DNA from 2 places in the Stenotrophomonas sp. ATs4 genome. Region 2 is predicted to be linked to the other one. Evidence: riboswitches for the same ligand, from Rfam matches in the RefSeq annotation. Region 2 holds a riboswitch; the other holds the start of a gene.
What was found. Region 2 has a riboswitch for cobalamin ahead of ABR323_RS08630 (epoxyqueuosine reductase QueH). Riboswitches for the same ligand answer to the same signal wherever they lie in the genome.

Region 1 (4,412 bases), on a different contig from region 2:
CGGTGTGCAGCGAGCGCAGCCGCGGCGAACTGATCACCCGCTCCCAGGGCTGCGCGGCGTAAGCGTCAACCAGTTCCTGCGGCAGGCGGGCCAGCTGCGCTGGATCACTGCGGCCATCAAGAAATTCATCGCGACCATTGCCAGCGTGGCGGACCAGGTCGAGGATCATGGCACCGCAACCGCGTGCAGCACGCTGGTCAGTGACGGGTACGCGCACGGCGCAGGAGAGATCGGCGATTGAAGCAACATCATGAACACCACTTCCGGACAGCGTCCCCATAGCGGGGCGCGTCATTCTAGCGTGGGCCGCCCTCAGCCTGCCCGGTACGGAGTCCTGCGCGTGAAGCAGACAGCGACGCCATCATGCGTTTACCCAGTCGGATCATGGGTGCTTCGATGCAACGATGTCCCAGCGCAGCCAGCGGGAGTGCGACCGCCAGCACCAGTGCAGCGCACAGCAGATAGCCGGATGTCCCGTCACCAACATACGCAAGCAACCGGCGCAGCACCGGTCCCAGCACGGCGATGACAATGGGATGCCCCAGGTAGAGCGAGTAACTCACCGTACCCAGCCAGGCCGTCGCCCGGTTGACGAGCAGACGCGGCGGGCATTGCGAGCAGCCCAACAGCACTGCCAGATAGCCCAGGCCGGCCAGCTGCCATTGTCCTGCCCCGCTCCAGCCACCTGCGATTCCCGCCACGACCAGCAACAGCAACAAGGCACCGGCCATGTTGAGTGCCATCCCCCACCACCGTGCCCGCACCGGAGGCAGTTGCGAGAGCGCGTTGTACGCGTGGAACGCCACCAGCCCCATCGCGAACACGGGCGCGTGCGTCAGCCAGCCATAGCCGCCCAGTGAAGCTTCCGCGCGTGCACCCAGCGCGCCGGTTCCGGCCAACGCCGCCAGCCCCAGCAGCGACAAGAGGAGCATCCAGGCCCGGCGTCCGTCATTCACCAGCAGGTACAGCGCAGGGAAGATGACGTAGAACAGCATTTCCACGCCAACCGCCCAGCTGGCCCAGACAATGCCCTGCTCCCAGCCGGGGAACAGGTTGAAGGTGAACGTGGCATTGGCAACGATCTCGGCCCAGGGATGGCCGGCATGGCTGCCTCGGCCATCGCGGAAGATCGAGAACGCCAGCAACACGTAGAACAGCGGCGCAATCCGCAGGAAGCGGTGCAAGTAGAAACTCAGCAAGGGCCGTCCGCTGGCCTTGTGGCGAGGTTGGGTGTAGCACAGGGAGAACGCGCTGATCACGAAGAACAGGGCGACGCCGGTGGCTCCCAGCTGCAGTACCGGCAACAACCCGGCCGCAACGGGCAACGCCGGCGCTGGCATCGACTGGACGTGAAACAGCACGACATAGACGGCGGCCAAGCCTCGAAGCGAATCGAGGAACTGCAAGCGATCCTTTGCAACCATGTTCCCGCTTCCCAACCGCAGTGCGTGCGACGGCCTTCACTCTACCAGCTGGCGATGCCGTAGACTGCGCGCACTTCCAGGTGACCTGCGGCCACGGCCGGCAGGTTGAAACGGGAAGCCGGTGACGCGTGTTCCCACGCCATGCCGGCGCTGCCCCCGCAACGGTAAGCACGTCAGTTCCAGGCAACTACGCCACTGTGCCGCGTGCATGGGAAGGCGCCTGGACGGTGGCCTCGCGCCACCTGGCGGCAAGCCCGGAGACCGGCCCGGAAGCCTCAAGGTCGCGATGCGGTGGGCATGGCGCTGGATGATCGCGGCCTGCGCTGCGACATCGGCGCGTGCCTGCGTTTGCGGCTCCTCCCCTTCGCCACGCGGGCGTGCGTGGCACCCGGAGTTCCCCCGATGAAGCTGCAGTCCCGAATGCTGTCCCTGGCCGTCCTGGCCGCGCTGCCCGTGCTGGCCCAGGCCGCCGATGACACATCGGCGCTCGACCAGATCCTGGTCACCGCCACCCGCACCCCGATCGCCCTGCAGGACAGCATCGCACCGGCGCAGGTAATCGACCGTGCACAGATCGAATCCAGCCAGGCCACTTCGCTGCAGGAACTGCTGCGCGGCCGCGCCGGCATCAACCTGACCAATACCGGCGGCCTGGGCAAGCAGAGCTCGTTGTTCCTGCGTGGCACCAACTCCGGCCATACCGTGGTGCTGGTCGATGGCGTGCGCATCAACAGTGCCGACCTCGGCCTGGCCATGTACCAGGACCTGCCGCTGGCGCAGATCGAGCGCGTGGAAATCGTACGCGGCCCGCAGTCGAGCCTGTACGGCGCCGACGCCATCGGCGGCGTGATCCAGATTTTCACCCGGCGCAACCAGGGCGATTTCGCTCCGCACTTCCAGCTCGGCGGCGGCAGCAACGGGCTGCGCGAAGCCAGCGGCGGCATTGGTGGCGGCACCGAACGCGGCTGGTTCGGCGCGGATATCGCCTACCAGCATTCCGACGGCATCGATGCCTGCCGCGGCTCTTCCTCGGTGTTCACTGCCGGCTGCTTTGCCGACGAACACGACCGCGATGGCTACCGCAACCTGTCCAAGAGCCTGCGCGGCGGTTACAGCTTCAACGACCAGTGGAACGTGGAAGGCAGCGCACTGCGCGCCGACGGCAAGAACCACTACGACGGTTACTACAACTACTCGGAGACCCGCCAGCAGGTGCTGGCCGGCAAGGTGCGCTACACCCCGTCGGAGCGACTGGCGTTCACCGCCAACGTCGGCCGCAGCGACAACGAGTCGGACAACTTCGGCGCACCGGGGGTGTTTGGCAGCGCCCAGACCCATCGTGACAGCGCCTCGCTGCAGGGTGACATCACGCTGGCCGAAGGTCAGCTGCTGAGCACCGGCGTGGACTGGAGCGAAGACAACCTGGACGGCAGCAGCGCCGGCTATCGGGTCGACAGCCGTCGCAACACCGGCGTATTCGTGCAGTACCAGGGACGCTTCGGCCGCCACCAGCTACAGGTCAGCGCACGCAACGACGACAACCAGCAGTTCGGCAACCATGCCACCGGCAGCGCCGGCTGGGCGATGCAGCTGGACCATGGCCTGCGCCTCAACGCCAGCTACGGCACGGCATTCAAGGCACCGACCTTCAGTGACCTGTATGACCCATGGAGCGGCGTGTCGACGTTGAACCCGGAAAAGTCCAAGAGCGCAAACCTCGGCGTTTCGCAGCAGGGCCAGGGGTGGCACTGGGGCCTGGACGTGTACGAGACCCGCATCGATGACCTGATCACCTACGATGCGTCCACGATGAAAATGCAGCAGGTTGAGAAGGCACGCATCCGTGGTGCCGAGCTGACCGGTGGCGTGCTGCTGGCCGGCTTCGACATCAACGCACAGCTGAGCTACACCGACCCGCGCAACCGCACCCACGGCAGCACCCAGTTCGACAACTGGCTGCCGCGCCGTGCACAGCAGACCGCGCGCCTGGACATCGACCGCCGCTTCGGTGACTTCCGCGCCGGCCTGACCGTGCAGGGTGCGGGTAAGCGCTTTGACAACGCCAGCAACTCGGTGAAGGTTGGTGGCTATGGCACGCTGGACCTGCGCGCCGAGTACGCGCTGACGCCGGAATGGTCGCTGCTGGCGCGCGCCGCCAACGTGTTCGATCGCCGCTACGAGACGGTAGCGTTGTTCAACCAGCCCGGCCGCGAGTACCAGCTGAGCGTGCGTTACCAGCCGAAATAGCGATCCACGCCATCGACGCATGGCGTCGATCTACACGATCGGTAGCGCCGGGCCATGCCCGGCGAGCGGATCACGGCGTCGGACAGTCGGCAGCCAACCCCGGCAGCTCACGCAGGTCATCCATGACCGCCACCGCATGCGCGGTGGCAAGGTCCAGGCCGCGCGGATAGCCATAACGCACCAGCGCAATCGGCATGCCGGCATCTTCAGCAGCGCGGTAGTCGGTCAGCGAATCACCCACCATCAGGCACGCCTCCACCGGCAGACCGAAGTGCGCGGCGATGTGTCGCAGCGGCTCGCCGCTGGGCTTGCGCTGCGGCAGTGAATCGCCACCCAGTATCAGCGCGAACGCATCGCCGATGCCCAGGTGCTGCAGCAGCGGCGGCACCAGTGCTTCGGGCTTGTTGGTGCAGATCGCCAGAGGCACGTTGCATGCACGCAGTTGCGTCAGCGCTTCACCCACGCCATCGAACAGGCGCGGGCTGCGCAGCAGACATTCGCGGTAGTGCACCATGAACACCGGCATCACTTCGCCCATGTCGACCTCGCGGCCCGCCGCATGCACGGCCTGCTCGACCAACCGGCGCACACCGTCGCCGATCCAGCCCAGCACGGTGGCTTCCGGCACACGGGCCACGCCGATGTCCTCCAGCGTGCGATTCAGTGCTTCGGCGATATCAGCTGCGCTGTCGATCAGCGTGCCATCGAGGTCGAACACGACCAGCGGATAGGGATACGACA
Region 2 (4,412 bases):
GTGTAGCGCTGGTAGGCCGAAGCCAGATTGCGCCAGCGGATCCAGTAGTGGTTCTCGAACGAGAACGAACAGAAGCGCGCACCGGCCAGGCTGCCCTTGTCGGCGATGCGGGTCAGCACCTCCTGCGGCATGTCCAGGTTCATGCCGCCTTCGTCACCCTGCAGGCTGACGTGCACGATGCGGTCGCGGTAGCCCGGTGCGCGCGCCTGCAGCAGATCGCGCCAGTTCTGCATGGTCGCCACCACTGCGAACAGGAAACGCCCCAGTTCCGCGGCCGCCAGCGGCGTAGCGATCGACTGGTAGGTGCGCTGCCAGCCATGACGGTTTTCGGTGGGCAGAAACACCGCGTGTTCCAGCGACTGGCGGCCAGCGCTGCCGTGGCTCACCTCTTCAGCGTGCTGCGGATAGACCAGGTTGATGGCGAAGGTCGGCCAGCGCGGCAAGGCGGCGTCGAACAGGTGGATCGGGAAGTTGCTGCTGATGCCACCATCGGAGAACCAGCAGATGCGGAAAGCGGTGATGACCGGGCCGCAGGTCTGTCCGGCACTGGTCAGCCCTTCCATGCTGTCGGCCACGTTGTGCTCCTGGTCGGCCGCAGGCGCGGTGGGTTCGCAGCGACGCTCTCGCCGCGAGGGCTCGTGCAGCGGCACTGCGCTGATCAGCAGCGGGAAGCTCAGGCTCATGCGCGTGGCCACCAGCACCGGCAGCTTCGGGCCCTGCGGCAGGTGGTAGTACTGGCGCCCTTCCACCTCCAGGGGCGGGCCGGCCTGCGTCACCAGCCACTGCACCACGCTGGCGGGGAACAACTGCTCGAACTCCTCGCGCAGGAACCAGAACTGCGCGCCGCCGAGCGGCAGGGTGCGCGGCTCGTTGTGCGACACACAGGTGGTGATCATCTGCAGGCTGATCGCATGCGGGCTGTCCGGCTCGCCGGCATAGCGCGGCGCATCGTGCAGATCAGCGAAGGTGAGCGGTGCGTCCAGCGGCTTGCCGGACAACTGCTGCAGGCACTCATGCAACCACTCGGTCAACGCCGGCGTGCGTGTGTCGCGGCCGAGGCCGCTGCACAAGCCCAGCAGGTTGCGCCGCGCCACCCGCGCCACCCGCAGCGCGGCACCGGCCACGCCGGCACCGTAGGCGCACAGCAACGACGGCAGCAGCGTGGCGGCCACGCCGCTCCAGCCACCGCCCCACCAGCCCAGGCCCAGCAGCAGCGCCAGCGACACCAGCACTTCCAGCGGCGCGATCTCGAACACGGCAACGGCCAGGCACAGCAGCTTGTGCGGCAGGCGGGCATTGCCGGTCAGCACCACCAGCAGCCGATAGGCCGCGCGCGCGCCCCGTGCGGGCTGGAACAGGCTGTAGATGAAGCCGCGCCGCGACAGCTGCGCCGACACCGCAGACAACCCGCCATAGCCCGCGTCGCCGGGCAGGTGCTCGCCGGCCTGCTGGCGGCGATCACCGCATGCCGCCGCGGCCGCCACCGCCGCAGCAATGGCGCCGGCCGAGGTGCCACCGATGCTCTTGAAGCGATACTCGCGGGCCAGCGCCAGTACCGCATTGGGGTACACGATGCCGCTGGTGATGCCGCCTTTCATGACCAGATCGCAGTACTTCGCCGCCACGAGCCACCTCCCATCTGCCGGTGCCCAGTATGACAAGAGGCGCTCTCACAGCCTGAGAAACGAGCCACAACCCTGCGCTTTCATTGGCCCTTGACCATTGCCGCCAACGCGTCCACCGTTGGCACGCCGAAGGTACCCCTGCCGCCGTTCAGATGACGGGAGGGGTTTAAACGGGAATCCGGTGAACGCGCCTCGCGCGCCCATTCCGGAGCTGCCCCGCAGCGGTGAATGGAAACGAATCCTGCCAACAGCACTGGGCTCACGCCTGGGAAGCGGCAGGTAGTAGGTGGGCTGCGGCCCGTGTCCATCAGCCCGAATACCGGCCCCGGCCGGGGGACACGACCGTCCCCTGACTCGAACTGGAATCTCCGCGGGGAGGTTGCCGGGGCCGTCGTTGTCCTGCGCGTGCAGGCGGCGTGGCCGCGTGCGTCCTTTCCACGGTATCTGGCCAGCCCTGTTTCCCCCACGCGCTGATGCATGGGCCACCGCCGTTGCCGACGGTCCATGCGGTACCTGACGATGACCGAGCTCCAACGCCCCACCCTGTCCCTGCCCGCCGATGGCAAGCGCCTGCTGCTGCATTCGTGCTGCGCGCCCTGTTCCGGCGAAGTGATGGAGGCGATCACCGCCTCCGGGATCGACTACGCGATCTTCTTCTACAACCCCAACATCCACCCGGTGAAGGAATACGAGCTGCGCAAGCAGGAAAACATCCGCTTCGCCGAGCAGCACGGCATCCCCTTCATCGACTGCGACTACGACACCGACAACTGGTTCAGCCGTGCGCGCGGCATGGAAAACGAGCCCGAGCGTGGCGTCCGCTGCACGATGTGCTTCGACATGCGTTTCGAGCGCACTGCGCTGTATGCGCACGAACACGGCTACGACACCATCAGTTCATCGCTGGGCATCTCGCGCTGGAAGAACATGGCGCAGATCAACGACTGCGGTGTACGCGCTGCGTCGCACTACGACGGGCTGCAGTACTGGGACTACAACTGGCGCAAGGGCGGCGGTGCCAGCCGCATGGTCGAGATCAGCAAGCGCGAGCAGTTCTACCAGCAGGAATACTGCGGCTGCGTGTACTCGCTGCGCGATGCCAACCGCCACCGCCGCGAGAACGGCCGCGAGCGGATCAAGATCGGCTTGCTGTATTACGGACAGGACGCTGAGACGCCGCAGGGCGATTGACGCGCAAGCAAGGGGCGGCCACGCTGGTCGCCCCTTTCGTTGTACCGGATCTGCCATGACTGCCCTGCCCGCCGATGTCGCCCTGCTGGTGATCGACCTGCAGCCGGACTTCATGCCCGGTGGTGCGCTGGCCTGCGACCAGGGCGATGCGCTGGTGGCACCGATTGCCGATCTGCTGACGCAGCGCCGCTACCGCACCGTGGTGGCGACCCAGGACTGGCACCCGGCCGACCACGCCTCGTTTGCCAGCCAGCACCCCGGCCAGCGCCCGTTCGAGACCATCCTGCTGCACGCGCAGCCGCAGACCCTGTGGCCCGACCACTGCGTGCAGGGCAGCGCCGGTGCCGCCCTGCACCCGGGCGTGGACTGGACCGTGGCCGACCTGATCCTGCGCAAGGGCACGCGCCAACAGGTGGATTCGTACAGCGCCTTCCGCGAGAACCATGGCCCCGATGGCGAGCGCCCAGCTACCGGCTTGGCCGGCTGGCTGCACGAGCGCCGCATCCGCGAGGTGCACGTGTGCGGCCTGGCCCGCGACTACTGCGTGCTGTGGAGCGCGCAGGACGCGGTGAAGTCCGGCTTCCGGGTGAAGTTCCTGTGGGAACTGACCAAGCCGGTAACCGAAGCCAATGACACGATGGTGCGCGAGGCGTTGGGCAAGGCGGGAATTGTGATCGCCTGACCCGAAACGGTAGTGCCGGCCGCTGGCCGGCAACCTCCGAATTCCTGCAATTGCCGGCCTGCGGCCGGCACTACCGGAACACCACCGTGCGGTGACCGTTGAGCAGGATGCGGTGCTCCACATGGCGGCGCACGGCGCGTGCCAGCACCAGCGACTCGGTATCGCTGCCCAGCCGCACCAGTTCGCGCGGTGCCATCGCGTGGTCCACGCGGGCCACGTCCTGTTCGATGATCGGGCCTTCGTCCAGGTCCTCGGTGACGTAGTGCGCGGTGGCGCCGATGATCTTGACCCCGCGCGCGTGTGCCTGGTGGTACGGCTGCGCACCCTTGAAGCTGGGCAGGAAGCTGTGGTGGATGTTGATCGCGCGGCCAGCAAGGGCCCGGCACAGCGTGGGTGACAGGATCTGCATGTAGCGCGCCAGCACCACCAGGTCGATGCGTTCGCGCTCGACCAGGTCGATGATCTGCTGCTCCTGTACCGCGCGCGTATCGGCGGTCACCGGCAGGTGGTGGAACGGCACCTGGTAGGACGCGGCCAGTGGCGCGAAGTCGGCGTGGTTGGATGCCACCGCCGCGATGTCCACCTTCAGCTGGCCGCTGTGGGCGCGGAACAGCAGGTCGTTGAGGCAGTGCCCCTGCTTGCTGACCAGCACCAGCAGGCGTGCGCGGCGGCGGCCATCATGCAGCTGCCAGTCCATGCCGAAACCGGCGGCGAGCGTGGCCATGGCGGCGTGCACTGTTTCCAGCGGCAGGCTGGCGTCACGGTCGAAATGCACGCGCAGGAAGAAGCGGCCACTTTCCTCGTCGCCGAACTGCTGGGCGTCGAGAATGTTGCAGCCATGGTCGAACAGCAGGCCGGACACGCGGTAGACGATGCCGGTACGGTCGGGGCAGGACAGGGTCAGGATGGAATCG

Region 1: linked by a shared signal. The riboswitch ahead of btuB (TonB-dependent vitamin B12 receptor) and the one ahead of ABR323_RS08630 (epoxyqueuosine reductase QueH) in region 2 are both predicted to bind cobalamin.

What each region holds. Positions count from the first base shown of each region.
Region 1 is NZ_JBLYPK010000001.1:605,515-609,926, forward strand. Features, by position in the region: gene ABR323_RS02855 (histidine phosphatase family protein) at 1-169, opposite strand, end outside; gene ABR323_RS02860 (acyltransferase family protein) at 297-1,406, opposite strand; cobalamin riboswitch at 1,486-1,708, shown strand; gene btuB (TonB-dependent vitamin B12 receptor) at 1,827-3,671, shown strand; gene gph (phosphoglycolate phosphatase) at 3,742-4,412, opposite strand, start outside.
Region 2 is NZ_JBLYPK010000004.1:106,102-110,513, forward strand. Features, by position in the region: partial or broken gene ABR323_RS08625 (hypothetical protein) at 1,512-1,598, opposite strand; cobalamin riboswitch at 1,739-1,967, shown strand; gene ABR323_RS08630 (epoxyqueuosine reductase QueH) at 2,130-2,816, shown strand; gene pncA (bifunctional nicotinamidase/pyrazinamidase) at 2,872-3,498, shown strand; gene purU (formyltetrahydrofolate deformylase) at 3,569-4,412, opposite strand, start outside.